DNA from 2 places in the Faecalibacillus sp. genome. Region 1 is predicted to be linked to the other one. Evidence: predicted binding sites of a transcription regulator. Region 1 holds the regulator's gene; the other holds the start of a gene.
The links. Region 1 encodes HrcA, which represses chaperone genes, less so after heat shock. Its sites were predicted from a motif close to TTTTAGCACTNNNNNNNNNNNAGTGCTAAAA; they were not measured.
Positions count from the first base shown of each region.

Region 2: a site for HrcA is predicted at 4,701-4,731, ahead of gltB (glutamate synthase large subunit). Genes of this name have one in related genera too.

Region 1 is NZ_JBKYAR010000025.1:26,615-34,405, reverse strand. It holds gene dnaJ (molecular chaperone DnaJ) at 94-1,215, opposite strand; gene dnaK (molecular chaperone DnaK) at 1,277-3,094, opposite strand; gene grpE (nucleotide exchange factor GrpE) at 3,113-3,670, opposite strand; gene hrcA (heat-inducible transcriptional repressor HrcA) at 3,673-4,701, opposite strand; gene hemW (radical SAM family heme chaperone HemW) at 4,813-5,904, opposite strand; gene ACLVEP_RS09425 (L-serine ammonia-lyase, iron-sulfur-dependent, subunit alpha) at 5,894-7,105, opposite strand; gene holA (DNA polymerase III subunit delta) at 7,114-7,791, opposite strand, start outside.
Region 2 is NZ_JBKYAR010000019.1:19,451-27,241, forward strand. It holds gene ACLVEP_RS07965 (alpha/beta hydrolase) at 1-241, shown strand, start outside; gene ACLVEP_RS07970 (glycoside hydrolase family 1 protein) at 253-1,701, shown strand; gene ACLVEP_RS07975 (threonine aldolase family protein) at 1,738-2,748, shown strand; gene ACLVEP_RS07980 (HU family DNA-binding protein) at 2,844-3,119, shown strand; gene ACLVEP_RS07985 (DUF4230 domain-containing protein) at 3,280-3,915, opposite strand; gene pduL (phosphate propanoyltransferase) at 4,030-4,602, opposite strand; gene gltB (glutamate synthase large subunit) at 4,873-7,791, shown strand, end outside.

The DNA.
Region 1 (7,791 bases):
TATTCATCCCAAAAATCCAGTTATCAATACAACTATAAAAACAAAAAAAAGTGAGATGAAACTGAACTCACCCCACTATATTTATTCGTTATTCTATCTTTTAAATCCTTTCTTAAATGATTCAAAGATAGATTCTTTTTTGCTTAACTTTTGTAATTGTTCATACAATGATTTTTCTTTACTAGAAAGTTTTGTAGGAATTTTAACTTCAACCTTAACCATTTGATCTCCGTATCCATTTCCTCTTAAATCTTTAACCCCTTTACCTTTTAATCTTAAAGTTGTTCCAGATTGTGTTCCTGCAGGAATTTTAACTTTAACATCACCTTGTACTGTTGGTACATCCACTTCACATCCTAAAGTTGCATCAATTGAACTAATAGGAATTGTAACGTAAATATTGCGTCCTTCACGAATAAAGTGTGTATTATTTCTTACACGAATTTCTACAAATAAATCACCATTAGATCCACCATTAGATCCTCTTCCACCTTTACCGGCAACACGTAATTGTTGACCATCATTAATACCAGCTGGAATATCTAATTGAACAGTAACTGTTTTTGTAATATATCCTTTACCATGACAATCAGGGCATTTAACCTTAATTTCTTTACCTGTACCATTACAATGTGGACATGTTGTTTGTGTTACGAATGTACCAAATGGAGATTGTTGTTGTTTAGAAACAGTTCCTGTACCATTACAATGTGAACATGTTTGTACATCATTAGGCGTTTTAGCTCCACTACCATGACAATGAGGACATTCTGCATCATAAGTTACTTTAATGTCTTTTTTAACACCATTAATTGCTTCCATGAAATCAATTTCAAGTCGCATTAAATGGTCATCTCCACGACGAGGTCCATTTTGTCTTTGTCGACGACTTCCCCCGCCACCAAAGAATGAACCAAAAATATCTCCTAAATCGACATCTTCAAAACCAAATCCACCAAAGCCACCGGCTCCAGCTCCACCTGCACCTTGTTCAAAAGCAGCATGTCCATAACGATCATAAGCCGCTCTTTTATTATCATCAGATAAAACTTCATAAGCTTCTTGAACTTCTTTGAACTTTTCTTCTGCATCAGGTTCTTTACAGATATCGGGATGATATTGTTTTGCTTTTTTACGGTATGCACGTTTTATTTCATCAGCAGTTGCTGTTTTTGAAATCCCTAAGACTTCATAAAAATCTCTTTTACTTGCCATAAAATCATCCTTTCTATAATACTTTTAAAAAACCAAGGAAGAACCTTGGTTTTTTAAGTAATTAGTTCTTTTCTTCGAAATCAGCATCAACAACATTATCATCATTGTTATTTGATGTTGTTTGTCCAGCACCACCATTAGGGTTTGCTTGTTGTTGTTGATAAGCATATGATGCCATTTGTTGAGCCATTTGTTCTAATTCTGACATTTTAGCTTCAAGAGTAGCCATATCATTGTTATCTAAAGCAGTTTTTAATTCAGTTTTTAATTGTTCTGCTTGTTGTTTTTGATTAGCATCAATCTTATCACCTTGTTCAGCTAAAGCTTTATCAATTTCATTGATCATTTGTTCAGCTTTATTTCTTGTTTCGATATCTTTACGTTTCTTTTCATCTTCAGCTTTATTAGCTTCAGCTTCTTTTACCATACGATCGATTTCTTCATCAGATAATCCTGTAGAGTTTTGAATAACGATTGATTGTTCTTTTTGAGTTTTTAAATCTTTAGCTTTAACGTTTACGATACCATTAACGTCAATTGAGAAAGTAACTTCGATTTGAGGTACTCCTCTAGGAGCTGGTTCAATACCATCTAATTTAAATAAACCTAATTGTTTATTATCTCTAGCCATTGATCTTTCACCTTGTAATACGTTGATATCAACAGCTGGTTGGTTATCAGCAGCAGTAGAGAATACTTGTGATTTAGTAGTTGGAATTGTAGTATTTCTTTCGATTAATACTGTCATAACTCCACCCATTGTTTCGATACCTAATGAAAGTGGTGTAACATCTAATAATAAGACATCTTTAACGTCACCAGCGATAACTCCACCTTGGATAGCAGCACCCATAGATACAACTTCATCTGGGTTTACTGATTTGTTAGGTTCTTTTCCAAGTAAACGTTTAACAGATTCTTGAACAGCAGGGATACGAGTAGATCCACCAACTAATAATACTTGATCGATTTCACTTGGTTGCATTCCAGCATCACTTAATGCTTGTCTAACTGGTCCTTCAGTAGCTACAACTAAGTCTCTTGTAATTTCATCAAATTTAGCTCTTGTTAATGATAATTCTAAGTGTAATGGTCCAGCAGCACCAGCTGAGATGAATGGTAATGAAATTTGAGTTTGCATTACACCAGATAAGTCTTTTTTAGCTTTTTCTGCAGCTTCTTTAATACGTTGCATTGCCATTTTATCATTAGATAAATCAATTCCATTTTCTTTTTTGAATTCATCTACGATGTAATCCATGATTTTCTTATCAAAATCATCCCCACCTAATTTATTGTTACCAGCAGTAGCTAATACTTCAAATGTACCATCAGCTAAGTCTAAGATAGATACGTCGAAAGTACCACCACCTAAGTCATAAACTAATACTTTTTGTTCTTGGTCTAATTTATCAAGACCGAATGCTAATGCAGCAGCAGTTGGTTCGTTGATAATACGTTCAACATCTAAACCAGCAATTTTACCAGCATCTTTTGTTGCTTGTCTTTGAGCATCATTGAAATATGCAGGTACAGTAATAACTGCTTTTGTTACTGTTTCACCTAAATAAGCTTCAGCAGTTGCTTTTAAGTTTTGTAAGATCATTGCTGAAATTTCTTGTGGTGTATAAGATTTACCATTTACGTTTTCTTTATGATCAGTACCCATATAACGTTTAACTGACATTACTGTATCAGGGTTTGTTACTGCTTGTCTTTTTGCAGCTTCCCCAACAATAATTTCACCATTTTTGAAAGATACAACTGAAGGAGTTGTACGATTTCCTTCTGGGTTTGCAATTACTTTTACTTCATTGTTTTCTAACACACTTACACATGAGTTTGTAGTTCCTAAGTCAATACCAATAATTTTTGCCATAATATAAATCCTCCTATTTTATTCACTTACTTTAACTAAAGATGCACGAATAACGCGATCTTTTAACATATAACCTTTTTGTAATTCTTCAACAACCATACCAGGTTTAAAGTTTTCATCACTTACAGTCATTACTGCTTGATGGAAGTTAGGATCAAATTCTTTACCTTCAGCTTCAATTACTTTAACTCCTTGGTTTTCTAATAATGTCATGATTTGTTTATAAATCATTTCATATCCTTTTAAGAAGTTTGCCACTTCTTCACTTGGATTTTCAATTGCTAATGATCGTTCAAAGTTATCAACGATTGGTAACATTTGTTCAATAAAACCTTGCATCATAAACTTCAAATTATTTGCATGTTCATTTTGCATACGTCTTTTAATGTTTTCCATATCTGCAAACACTTTATAATAATCATTTTTCCATTTATCAACTTCACCTTGAAGAATTTTAATTTGATCTTCTTGATCAACTTTTTCCTCTTCAACAACTTCAGCCTCAGCTTCTTTGTTTTCTTCAACTTCTTCAGTTACTTCTTTTTCAACTTTAGTTTCCTCAGCCAATTTGTTCACCTCTATTTCTCATCTTGTTTATCTTCTAAACAAGCCTTTTCAATATTTTCAGATATATACTCTACTAATGCCACTACTTTTTCATAAGGCATTCTTGTTGGACCAATTACCGAAATAGAACCTTTTGATGTTTCCCCTGTTTTAAATGAAGCAGAGATAACTGAAACATCATTCATTTTTCCAAGAGGTGTTTCATTTCCAATATTGATTTGAATACCATCCTCACTCGATAACGGTAGAGTTTTCCAAACTTTTGAATTTTCAAAAGCACTTACAAGCCTTCTCAATTTATCAACATCGTTAAATTCTGGTTGATAAAGAATATTTTCTTTTCCAGAAAAATAAACACTGTTTGAAGCAAATTTAACAAATGCTTCTAAAAATGCATTAAACAATTCTTCATGTTGTTTCACTTGTGTTGTAAGAATTGGTCGAACATCTCGTTCTAAACGAAATGCTACTTCATTAATAGGAGTTCCTATTAACAATTCATTCATCACATTGACACAACTTAATAAATCTTCCATTTCTACATCACTTGAAAATTGGAATACTTTATTTTCAACATGACCTTGACTTGTAATGATAATTGCTGTTACACGTCCATCATCTAATGGAACAACCGATATACGTTGCAATGTATCATCTGATGCATTTCCTAAAGCTACACTTGTAAGATGTGTTAATTCACTTAACATGTTACAACTTTCATGCACCATCTCATTTAAATTTCGACGGTGTTTATTAATAATTGTAGCAACTTGATTTTTTGTTCCTTCATCTAAATCAACTTTTCCTAAATTATGAACATAGAAACGATATCCTTCTTTAGAAGGTACTCTTCCTGAAGAAATATGTGTTTTTTCTAGATAACCATAATTTTCTAGAAAATTCATTTCATTACGAATCGTTGCACTTGAATAAGGAAGTTGATATTTTACCATCAATGCCTTGGATCCAACCGGTTCAGCATTTTCGATAAATTCTTCAACTATACATTTGAATATCAGCATTTGTCTTGCTGTTAACATCAAGTTCACCACCTTTAGCACTCCTATTTCTCTTGTGCTAAATACATTATACATTTTATTTTAGCACTGTCAACAACTTGGTGCTAAAAAATTAAAAAAATAGCATTTCTGCTATTTCATAAAATCAATTAATATATCATTTAAAACATATTGTCCTTCTTGAGATGTTTTCAAACAATCATTTTCAATTTTTAATCTCCCATTTTCCAAATTTTTAGTAATGGCCTCTCTATATAAAATATAAGCATCTTCTTGATATCTCTCTTTAAATTTCTTTAAATCTAATCCTTCTTTTAAACGAAGTGACATCATTACTTGATTAAACATGGTTTCTTCTTTTGATTGTTCAATGATCGTTGTTTTAAAATCACCATTTAAATATTTAGTAAGAGAACGACTATGTTCTATAATTTGTCCATCAATTTTGCTACATGAACCAACCCCAATACCATAATAATTATTATAGTACCAATACGTAAGATTATGTTTAGATCGATATCCTTGTTTAGCATAATTTGAAATTTCATATTTTTCAAAACCTGCTTTTTCTAATTCTTGATCAATCAATAATGTTAATTGATATTCTTTTTCTTCATCTAAAGGTTGATATTTTTTATATTTTAAAATTGTCCCCTCTTCTAAAATCAAAGAATAATAAGAAACATGTTGCAAATCTAAAGATTTTAAAACTTCTATATCTTTTTGTATATCCTCTTTTGTTTGCTTTGGTAAACCATACATCAAATCAATTGAGATATTATCAAAACCTATTTCTTTAGCGTATTTAATAATATTTTTTACTTGTGTTGTATTATGATGACGATCTATTTCTTTTAATAAATGATCTTGAAATGTTTGTACACCAATACTTAATCGATTAATACCACCTTTTTTTAAAATCTTTAACTTATAATAGTCCATCGATTCTGGATTGACTTCTATACAATATTCTTTTGCTTCTAAACTATATGGTTTTAACATTGACATTAATTTTTCCAATTGTTCATCATTTAAAGCACTTGGAGTTCCCCCACCAATATAAATCGTTTTTAAATGATTCTGCTCAATTTGTGATAACTCCTCATTTAACCTTTGTAAATATAAATCACTTTGTTTTTGATCATAATAAACTTTACAAAAATCACAATAACTACAAATAGAATCACAAAAAGGAATGTGTACATATAAACTTTTAGTCTCCATCTTTTAAACCAAATTCCTTTGCTAGCCCACCTAAAGAAGTTTCTTTATAAGCACTATTTAAATCTTTCCCTGTTTCTTTCATAACATTGACAATTGAATCGAAAGAAACTTTATTTTTTCTTAAATATCCTAATTGTTTAGCATAACTTGCTGCATCAATTGCACGTAAAGCACCAAAACCATTTCTTTCAATACAAGGAATTTGTACATAACCCCCTACTGGATCACATGTAAGTCCCAAATTATGCTCAAGGCCCATCTCTGCAGCATATTCAATTAAAGAATTATTAAGTTCTAAAATCCAACCATAAGCTGCCGCCGCCATCGCACAAGCACTTCCTACTTCTGCTTGACATCCTCCATCAGCACCAGAAATCGTCGCATTATGTTTAATAACATTTCCAAATAAACCTGCAACAGCTAACGCTTTGATCAATTCTTTACGAGGAATTTCTAATTGCTTATAGCAATAAAATAAGACCGCTGGTAAAATTCCACTTGCTCCACATGTTGGAGCTGTGACGATTTTATTACCACAAGCATTTTCTTCAGAAACAGCATAAGCATAACTTGAAACAAGTAATCTTTCTCGATCACTTTCTCTTCGCGTATTAATAGCTTGTTGATACATACTTTTAGCAACTCTTTTTAGTTGTAATTTTCCTGGTATAACGCCTTCATGGTGTAAACCATTTTGCACACATGTAAACATGCTATCTAGTACTTCAAATAAATAGGCTTTGAAATGTTCATCTTCATAGTTTAAAACATAATCATAAAATGAAATTCCATTATCTTCAATATATTGAATAATTTCTTTAAGGTTTTTATGAGGATAGATTTGTTTTGTTTGTTGCAACTTACTTCCTTCATATTCAACAGTTCCCCCACCTATAGAATAAGCAGTAATCGTATCAAGAAGTTTTTCATATTGATAAACATAAAATTTCATACCATTTGGATGATAAGGCAAACTATCACTTTTAAAATGGACAACCGTTTGCTCTCCTAATGTTTGTTTAATGATATAATCTGTTAAATGGCCTTTCCCTGTTAAAGCAAGAGAGCCGTATAAGTCAACTTCAAAACGTGAAGCATTTGGATATTGTTCTTTTATTTTAGAAGCTGCTCTTTGAGGACCCATTGTATGTGAAGAGGATGGTCCAAATCCTATCTTAAACAATTCTCTTAATGATTCCATAATTTCTCCTATATTCTTAGCATAAATAATTCTAATCCTAATTTTTTTTCTATTTGTCCTGTCTTAATTTTAACATCTAACAAAGATAATTCATTTAAACATCTAAGTAGTTCATCTATTTGAAAAAATTGACCTTCTTTTCTAACATATTTTAAACGAAAAGGATTAACTGCTAACATTTTAGCAATTTCTTGATCAGTATATCCTTTTCTATCCAATAATTTTACTTGATAAATCAAACGCATAGAATTAGCTACCAAAACAATCAATTTAACTGGTTCTTCATTAATTGTCATTAAATCTTTATAAATAGACATCATCTTTTGTTTATCTTTACTTAAAATAGCTGTCGTTAAGTCAAAAACATTTTCATCTAATGGTCGACTGACAAGTTCTTCAACACAATGAATATCAATATGTTTCGTATACAAACAAAGCTTTTCTACTTCACTAGAAATATCCAATAAATTCGTTCCTTTTCTGCTTAATAACAGTTCTAAAGCATCATCATCAATCGTACAATTTCTTTTTTTTACAGCCTGTCTTGCTGTATCCGATACTTTATAATAATTTAAAGGATTAATTTCATAAAACTGTGCTTCTTTTCTTAACATCTTGACAACTTTTTTTCTTTCATCAAAATTCTTTTCATCATGAAAAATAACAAGATGTACAGTTTTATCTAA
Region 2 (7,791 bases), on a different contig from region 1:
GCATATTGATTTAAAAGAAAATACAACAAAATATGTTAGACACAATGATATACCTACATTGTATTTTCATGCAAAAGATGACGATTTTGTACCATTAAAGATGGTTTATCCGCTATATAATAAAAATAGAGGAGAAAAAGTATTGTTTGTCTTAAAAGATGAAAAATACTTATATGAACTTGTTGAAAACGATGACTTTAAACAAACATTAAGTCAGTTTATCAAAAAATATATGAAATAAGGAGAAAGAAAATGTATTTTAAAGAAACAAAAGGCTTTCCTAAAGATTTTCTTTGGGGAAGTGCATCGGCTGCTTACCAAGTAGAAGGTGGATGGGATGCAGATGGTAAAGGTGTTTCCAACTGGGACAAATTTGTAAGAATTCCAGGAAAGACTTTTAAAGCAACAACAGGTGATAAGGCCGTTGATCATTATCATCGTTACAAAGAAGATGTCAAATTGATGGCAGAAATGGGATTGAAAACATATCGTTTTTCAATTGCTTGGACACGTATTTATCCAAATGGAAATGGTGAAGTCAATGAAAAAGGTTTAGAATTTTATGATAATCTTATCAATGAATTATTAAAATATGGAATTGAACCTATGGTTACAGTTTATCACTGGGATATGCCACAAGCTTTAGAAGACCAATATCATGGTTGGGAAAGCAGAAAAATTGTTGATGATTATGTAAATTATGCTACAACATTATTTAAAAGATATGGAGATCGTGTAAAATATTGGATTACAATGAATGAACAAAATATTTTTACAGGACATGGATGGTTAGAAGGAATGCATCCACCAGGAAAAGTAGATGATATGAAAACATTCTATCAAGTCAATCATCATGCCAATATTGCACATGCTAAAAGCGTTATTGCTTTAAAAGAACTTCATCCAGAAGCAAAAGTTGGGGCATCATTTGCTTATAGTCCAAGTTATGCATATGATCGTAAACCTGAAAATGCAATGGCTAAAGCTGATTATGATGATTTACAAAATTATTATTGGATGGACGCTTATGCTTATGGACGTTATCCACGTGCTGCTATTCAATATTTAAAATCATTAGGATGTGCGCCTGTCTTTGAAGAAGGTGATGAAGCATTAATGAAAAAAGCAGCTTCACTTATTGATTTCATGGGTGTGAACTATTATCAAACATGTGTTGTTGAATATAATGATATTAATGGTGTTGGTAGTGATCATACAATGAATAACACTGGTAAAAAAGGAACAGCCAAAGTTCAAGGTGTACCTGGTCTTTATAAGAAACCACAAAATGAATTTTTACCAACAACAGATTGGGATTGGACAATTGATCCAATGGGAATTAGAATGTGTTGTCGTGAAATTACTTCACGTTATGATTTACCAATCGTTATTTCTGAAAATGGATTAGGTGCATTTGATAAATTAGAAGATGGACAAATTCATGATCCATATCGTATTGATTATTTAAAACGTCATATTGAAGAACTAAAAAAAGCTTGTGATGATGGTTGTCGTGTTCTTGCTTATTGTACATGGTCTTATACTGATTTATTAAGCTGGTTAAACGGATATCAAAAACGTTATGGTTTTGTTTATGTTGATCGTGAAGAAGATGAAAATTCAGGTACTTTAAATAGATACAAAAAAGATTCATATTATTGGTATAAAAAAGTAATTGAAACAAATGGAGAAGAACTATAGGAAACAATGTTTCCTATTTTCTTTAGGGGGTTAATGATGTATAATTTTGCGAGTGATTATTTAGAAGGAGCTCATCCACAAGTGATGGAGGCTTTAAATAAGACAAATTTTATTCAAACAGTAGGATATGGGGAAGATGAATACTGCCAAAAAGCGAAAGATAAAATAAAAGCAATATTAGAAAATGAAAATGTAGATATTCATTTTCTAGTAGGTGGTACACAAACAAATATGATTATGATTTCATCCGCATTAAAAGATTATCAGGCTGTTATTGCTGTAGATAGTGGACATATTAATGTTCATGAAACAGGGGCTGTTGAATTTACAGGTCATAAGATTTTAACAAAGCCACATCAAGATGGAAAAATGATTCCTGAAATGATTGATGAAATTGTAAGTGAACATCCAGATGAACACATGGTTCAACCTAAAATGGTGTATATTTCACAAACAACAGAATATGGGACATACTATACTTTAGAAGAATTAAAAGCTATATATCAATGTTGTCAAAAAAATCATCTTTATTTATTTATAGATGGAGCAAGACTTGGGAGTGCACTTGTATTGAAAGATGCTCCAACATTACAACAAATAGCAAAATATAGTGATGTCTTCTATATTGGTGGAACTAAGATGGGAGCTTTATTTGGTGAATGTTTAGTTATTGTTAACGATGAATTAAAAACTGATATTAGATATCATATTAAACAAAAAGGTGCAATGCTTGCTAAAGGAAGATTATTGGGAGTACAATTTAATGCCCTATTTGAAAATAATCTATATTTAGAAATTGGAAAACATGAAAATGAATGTGCAGATATATTAAGAAATGGTTTTAAAGATAAAGGCTATAAGATGTATATCGAGAGTCCATCTAATCAAATTTTTCCTATTATAGATCATCAAACATTAAATAAAATAAATCAAAAATATATCACAACATATATGTTTAAAGTAGATGAAAATCATACATGTATTCGTTTAGTTACATCATGGGCAACAACTAAAGAAATATGTAAACAATTTATAGAAGAATTATAATTGATAGATACTATCTTATTGTAAATAAGCAGATAACGTAGTAGAATATGACTAGGATTTATTATCCTAAATTTCGAGAAATGGAGATAATAAAAATGAATAAAACTGAATTAGTAGAAGCAATTGCTTCAAGCACTGAATTAACAAAAACTGATGTAGATAAAGTAGTAACTGCTTTAGTTGAAGTTGTTACTGATGCTTTAGCTAAAGGAGATAAAGTTTCTTTAAAAGGCTTTGGTAATTTTGAAGTTCGTACTCGTAGTGAAAGAACTGGTAGAAATCCAAGAACTGGAGAAACAATGACAATTGCTGCAAGTAAAGCACCTGCATTTAAAGCAAGCTCAGCATTAAAAAAAGCTGTTAATAAATAATAATATAATAAAAAATAATGAAATTTAGTTGTTTTAAATTATTAAAGGAATATTGATGCAAAATCGATATTCCTTTTTTAGCGTAAAATGAAGAATATCTTTCATAATCTAGACAATAATATAAAAAAAGGGATGAATTACATCCCTACGATATTAAAATTTATTCATTAGTTTTTGAATCTTCAATTGTTATATTTAATTTATAATGATCTTTAATTTCTGGAATAGCCTGTAAATAAGTTGTAAGTGTTTTGACAGCTTGTGTTTTTGATTTTTCTAAAATACCATTAGAAATAGCTTCTTTTTCATTTTTCTTTTTTTCTTTAGTCGCAAAAGATTTATAATCATTGATACTTATTTGATTAAAAATATTTGATGATTCATCATAAACTTCTATCGAATTCTCATCAATTTCATGACTTAAAATCTTAGCAGCAGGTAAAGAAATATTTAATTGATCAGCATCAATATTAATTTTAGCTTTATTAAGTTCAATTCCTGCTTTAATTGTCCCATCATATGTAATAATAAAACTTTTTTGTGTTAGAGGAATTTTCCAACCATTAAAAGATAATTTATTAGAAAATTTTCCAACCTTACTATAATCATATGAATAAAGAGCAAGTTCATTAATTTCAGTTAATTGATTTTTTATTGTTGTAGAAGTAATCTCATCATTATTACTACCACTTGCATAATGAATTCCCGCAAAAAAGATTGCAACAACTAAAGCAATGATTGCTATAATACCACCAATTGCTTTTTTAGACTTTCCTAGAGTATCTAATATTTTCATTCTATCACCCAAGGAGATTATATCATAATTTGTCGAAGGAACAAATTTAATGTATCTAATAAAAAGTATAAAAAAAGAATGATTTTAGAAAAAAATCTAAAACCATTCTATTTTTTATTTAACGATTTTACCGTAAACTTCTCTACCGCAAGCAGCTGCATTGCTTTCATCAGTATCAATATGCATTGCAGTAGCATATGAAGCGCTTACACGACAAACAACATCACCAAAAATTAAAGAACGTCCGTCTGTATTAATTTCAACTTTAACGATTTCTTTATCTTTTACACCAAATTTTTCAGCATCTTCAGGTGTTAAGTGAATATGTCTTTTAGCAGCGATAACACCGCAAGGAATTTCTACTTCTCCTGCAGGACCAACTAATTTACATCCAGCAGTTCCTTCAATATCTCCTGATTCTCTAATTAATGCTTGAACACCAATGCTTCTAGCATCAGTTAAAGAAATTTCAACTTGAGTTTCTTTTCTTGTAGGTCCTAAAACAGACATATTTAATTCTCCTTTAGGTCCGATTACTTTAACTCTTTCAACACAAGCAAATTGACCAGGTTGAGATAAATCTTTTTTATTTGTTAATTGATGACCTTCACCAAATAAAGTTGCTAAATCTTTATCACTTAAGTGAATATGTCTAGCAGAAGTTTCGACAATAAACATATCTTCCATTTTTTTCTCCTCTTTCCATCTATTAATACTATATTTATTCTACTCTTTTTATCATTTAATGCCAATAAATAAAAAAAAATAAAAAAAATTTTTTCTACATTTTGAAATAAATTTATTAAATTGCTAAAAAAAGATTATCAAAACAGTGATAAAACATTAAAAAATGTATACAATCTAGCTATTTTTTAGGAAAATAACAAAAAAATAGCTAATCTTTACACATATTACTAAATGTGCTATTCTAACTGTACAAAAAAAGGAGGAACCTTTATGAACAAAGAAAATGTAGGTTTATATGATCAGTCATTTGAACATGATAACTGCGGAATAGGGGCCGTTGTTAATATCAAAGGATTAAAAACTTATAAAACAGTAGATGATGCTTTAAAAATTGTTGAACAATTAGAACATCGTGCTGGAAAGGATGCAGCAGGGGAAACTGGAGATGGTGTAGGAATCTTAACACAAATACCAGATGAATATTTTCAAAAGGTAATTAAAGATTTTGTACTTCCTCAAAAAGGGCATTATGGAGTTGGAATGTTCTTTATGCCTCAAGATGAAAAAGTACGTTTACGTGTCAAAAAAATGTTTGAAACAGTTGTTAAAAAAGAGGGATTAGACTTTTTAGGTTGGCGTGTCGTACCAACTGTACCTAGTGTTTTAGGGAAAAAAGCATTAGATGCAATGCCTTATATTGTCCAAGCATTTATTAAAAAACCACATGGTGTAGATTGTGGTTTAGATTTTGATAGAAAATTATATCAAGTGAGAAGAATTTTTGAACAAAGTCAATTTGAAGATACTTATGTATGTTCACTTTCAAGTCGTACCATTGTTTATAAAGGAATGTTCTTAGTACAACAACTTCGATTATTCTTTAAAGATTTACAAGATAAAAGTTATAAAAGTGCCATTGCTTTAGTTCATTCACGTTTCTCAACAAATACAATGCCATCATGGAAAAGAGCCCATCCTAATAGATTTATTGTTCACAATGGTGAAATCAATACAATTAAAGGAAACGCTAATAACATGTTATGTCGAGAAGAAAACATGCAAACAGATGTTGTGGATACTTCAAAAGTATATCCAGTTGTTGATGTCAATGGTTCAGATTCAGCAATGTTAGATAATACATTAGAATTCTTAGTAATGTCAGGTATGGAACTTCCAAGAGCTGTCATGATGTGTATTCCAGAACCTTATGAAAATGATAAAAGTATGTCACAAGCAAAAAAAGATTTCTATGAATATAATGCTACACTTATGGAACCATGGGATGGACCAGCTTCTATCTTATTTAGTGATGGAGACATCATGGGGGCTATTTTAGATAGAAATGGTTTAAGACCATCACGTTATTATATTACAAAAGATCATTATTTAGTATTATCTTCAGAAGTAGGTTCATTAGATATCCCAGCTAAAGATATTATTTTAAAAGAAAGACTAAGACCTGGAAAAATGTTATTAGTTGATACTGTTAAAGGTGAACTTATTGAAGATGATGTTTTAAAAGAAACTTATGCAACAAAACAACCTTATGGGGAATGGTTGGAAAGTAATTTAATTAATTTAAAAGATATGAGAATTCCTAGTATTAGAGTAGAAAGATACGAAGGAGAAGAATTAACTAAATTACAAAAAATACATGGTTATAGTTATGAAGATACAAACTATATTAAAAACTTAGCTTTAACTGGTAATGAAAATATTGTAGCAATGGGAAATGATACACCAATTGCAGCTTTATCGACAAAACATCCACCATTATTTAATTACTTTAAACAATTATTTGCACAAGTAACCAATCCACCAATCGATGCTATTCGTGAAGAAATCATTACTTCAACAAGTATTTGTATTGGTCGAGATGGAAATATGTTGGAAGATAAACCAGAAAACTGTCATTTATTAAAAATCAATCATCCTATTTTAAGTAATACAGATATTTTAAAAATCAAAAACTTGAAAAAAGAAGGCTTTAAAGTAGGTGAAGTTAATATTACATATATTAAAAATACTTCATTAGAAAAAGCAATTGATCGTGTTTTTGTAGAAGTAGATAAACGTTATCATGAAGGATGCAATATTGTTATTTTATCGGATAGAGCAGTAGATGATAACCATTTACCAATTCCTTCATTATTGGCTGTTGGAGCTGTTAACTCTTATTTAGTAAGAACTAAAAAACGTAACAGTTTAGCTTTAATTCTTGAATCAGCTGAACCAAGAGAAGTACATCATTATGCGACATTACTTGGATATGGTGTTTCAGCTATCAATGGTTATTTAGCACAAGATACAATCTTTGATTTAATTGATCAAGGCTTATTAGATAAAGATTACTATGCAGCCGTTGATGATTATAATAGTGGTATTTTACATGGTATTGTTAAAATTGCTTCTAAAATGGGAATTAGTACAATTCAATCTTATCGAGGATCACAAAACTTTGAAGCAATTGGTTTATCAAGTGATTTAGTGAATAAATACTTCCCTAAAACAGTAAGTCGTATTGAAGGAAAAACAATCAAAGATATTGAAAAAGATGTCGAATATAGACATGACCAAGTTTATGATCCACTTGGATTAGATGTAGACATCTCATTAAACAGTGCTGGTGATCATAAAGAAAGATCAGGAAAAGAAGAACATTTATATAATCCAGCAACAATTCATAAATTACAACAAGCAACACGTTTAGGTGATTATCAATTATTTAAAGAATATTCAAAAATGATTGATGAAGAAGGCGCACATTTAAACTTAAGAGGTTTAATGCAATTTAAAAAGACAAAATCAATTCCAATTGAAGAAGTTGAACCTGTTGAATCAATTGTTAGAAGATTTAAAACAGGTGCGATGTCTTATGGATCAATTTCAAAAGAAGCACATGAAACGATGGCTATTGCAATGAATAGATTACATGGTAAATCAAACAGTGGTGAAGGTGGAGAAGATCCAGAAAGATTTGAAACACTCCCTAATGGTGATAGTAAATGTTCAGCTATTAAACAAGTTGCTTCAGGACGTTTTGGAGTAACAAGTGAATACTTATGCAGTGCCAATGAAATTCAAATTAAAATGGCACAAGGAGCAAAACCAGGAGAAGGTGGACACTTACCAGGTGGTAAAGTTTATCCATGGGTTGCTAAAACTAGACACTCTACACCAGGGGTTAGC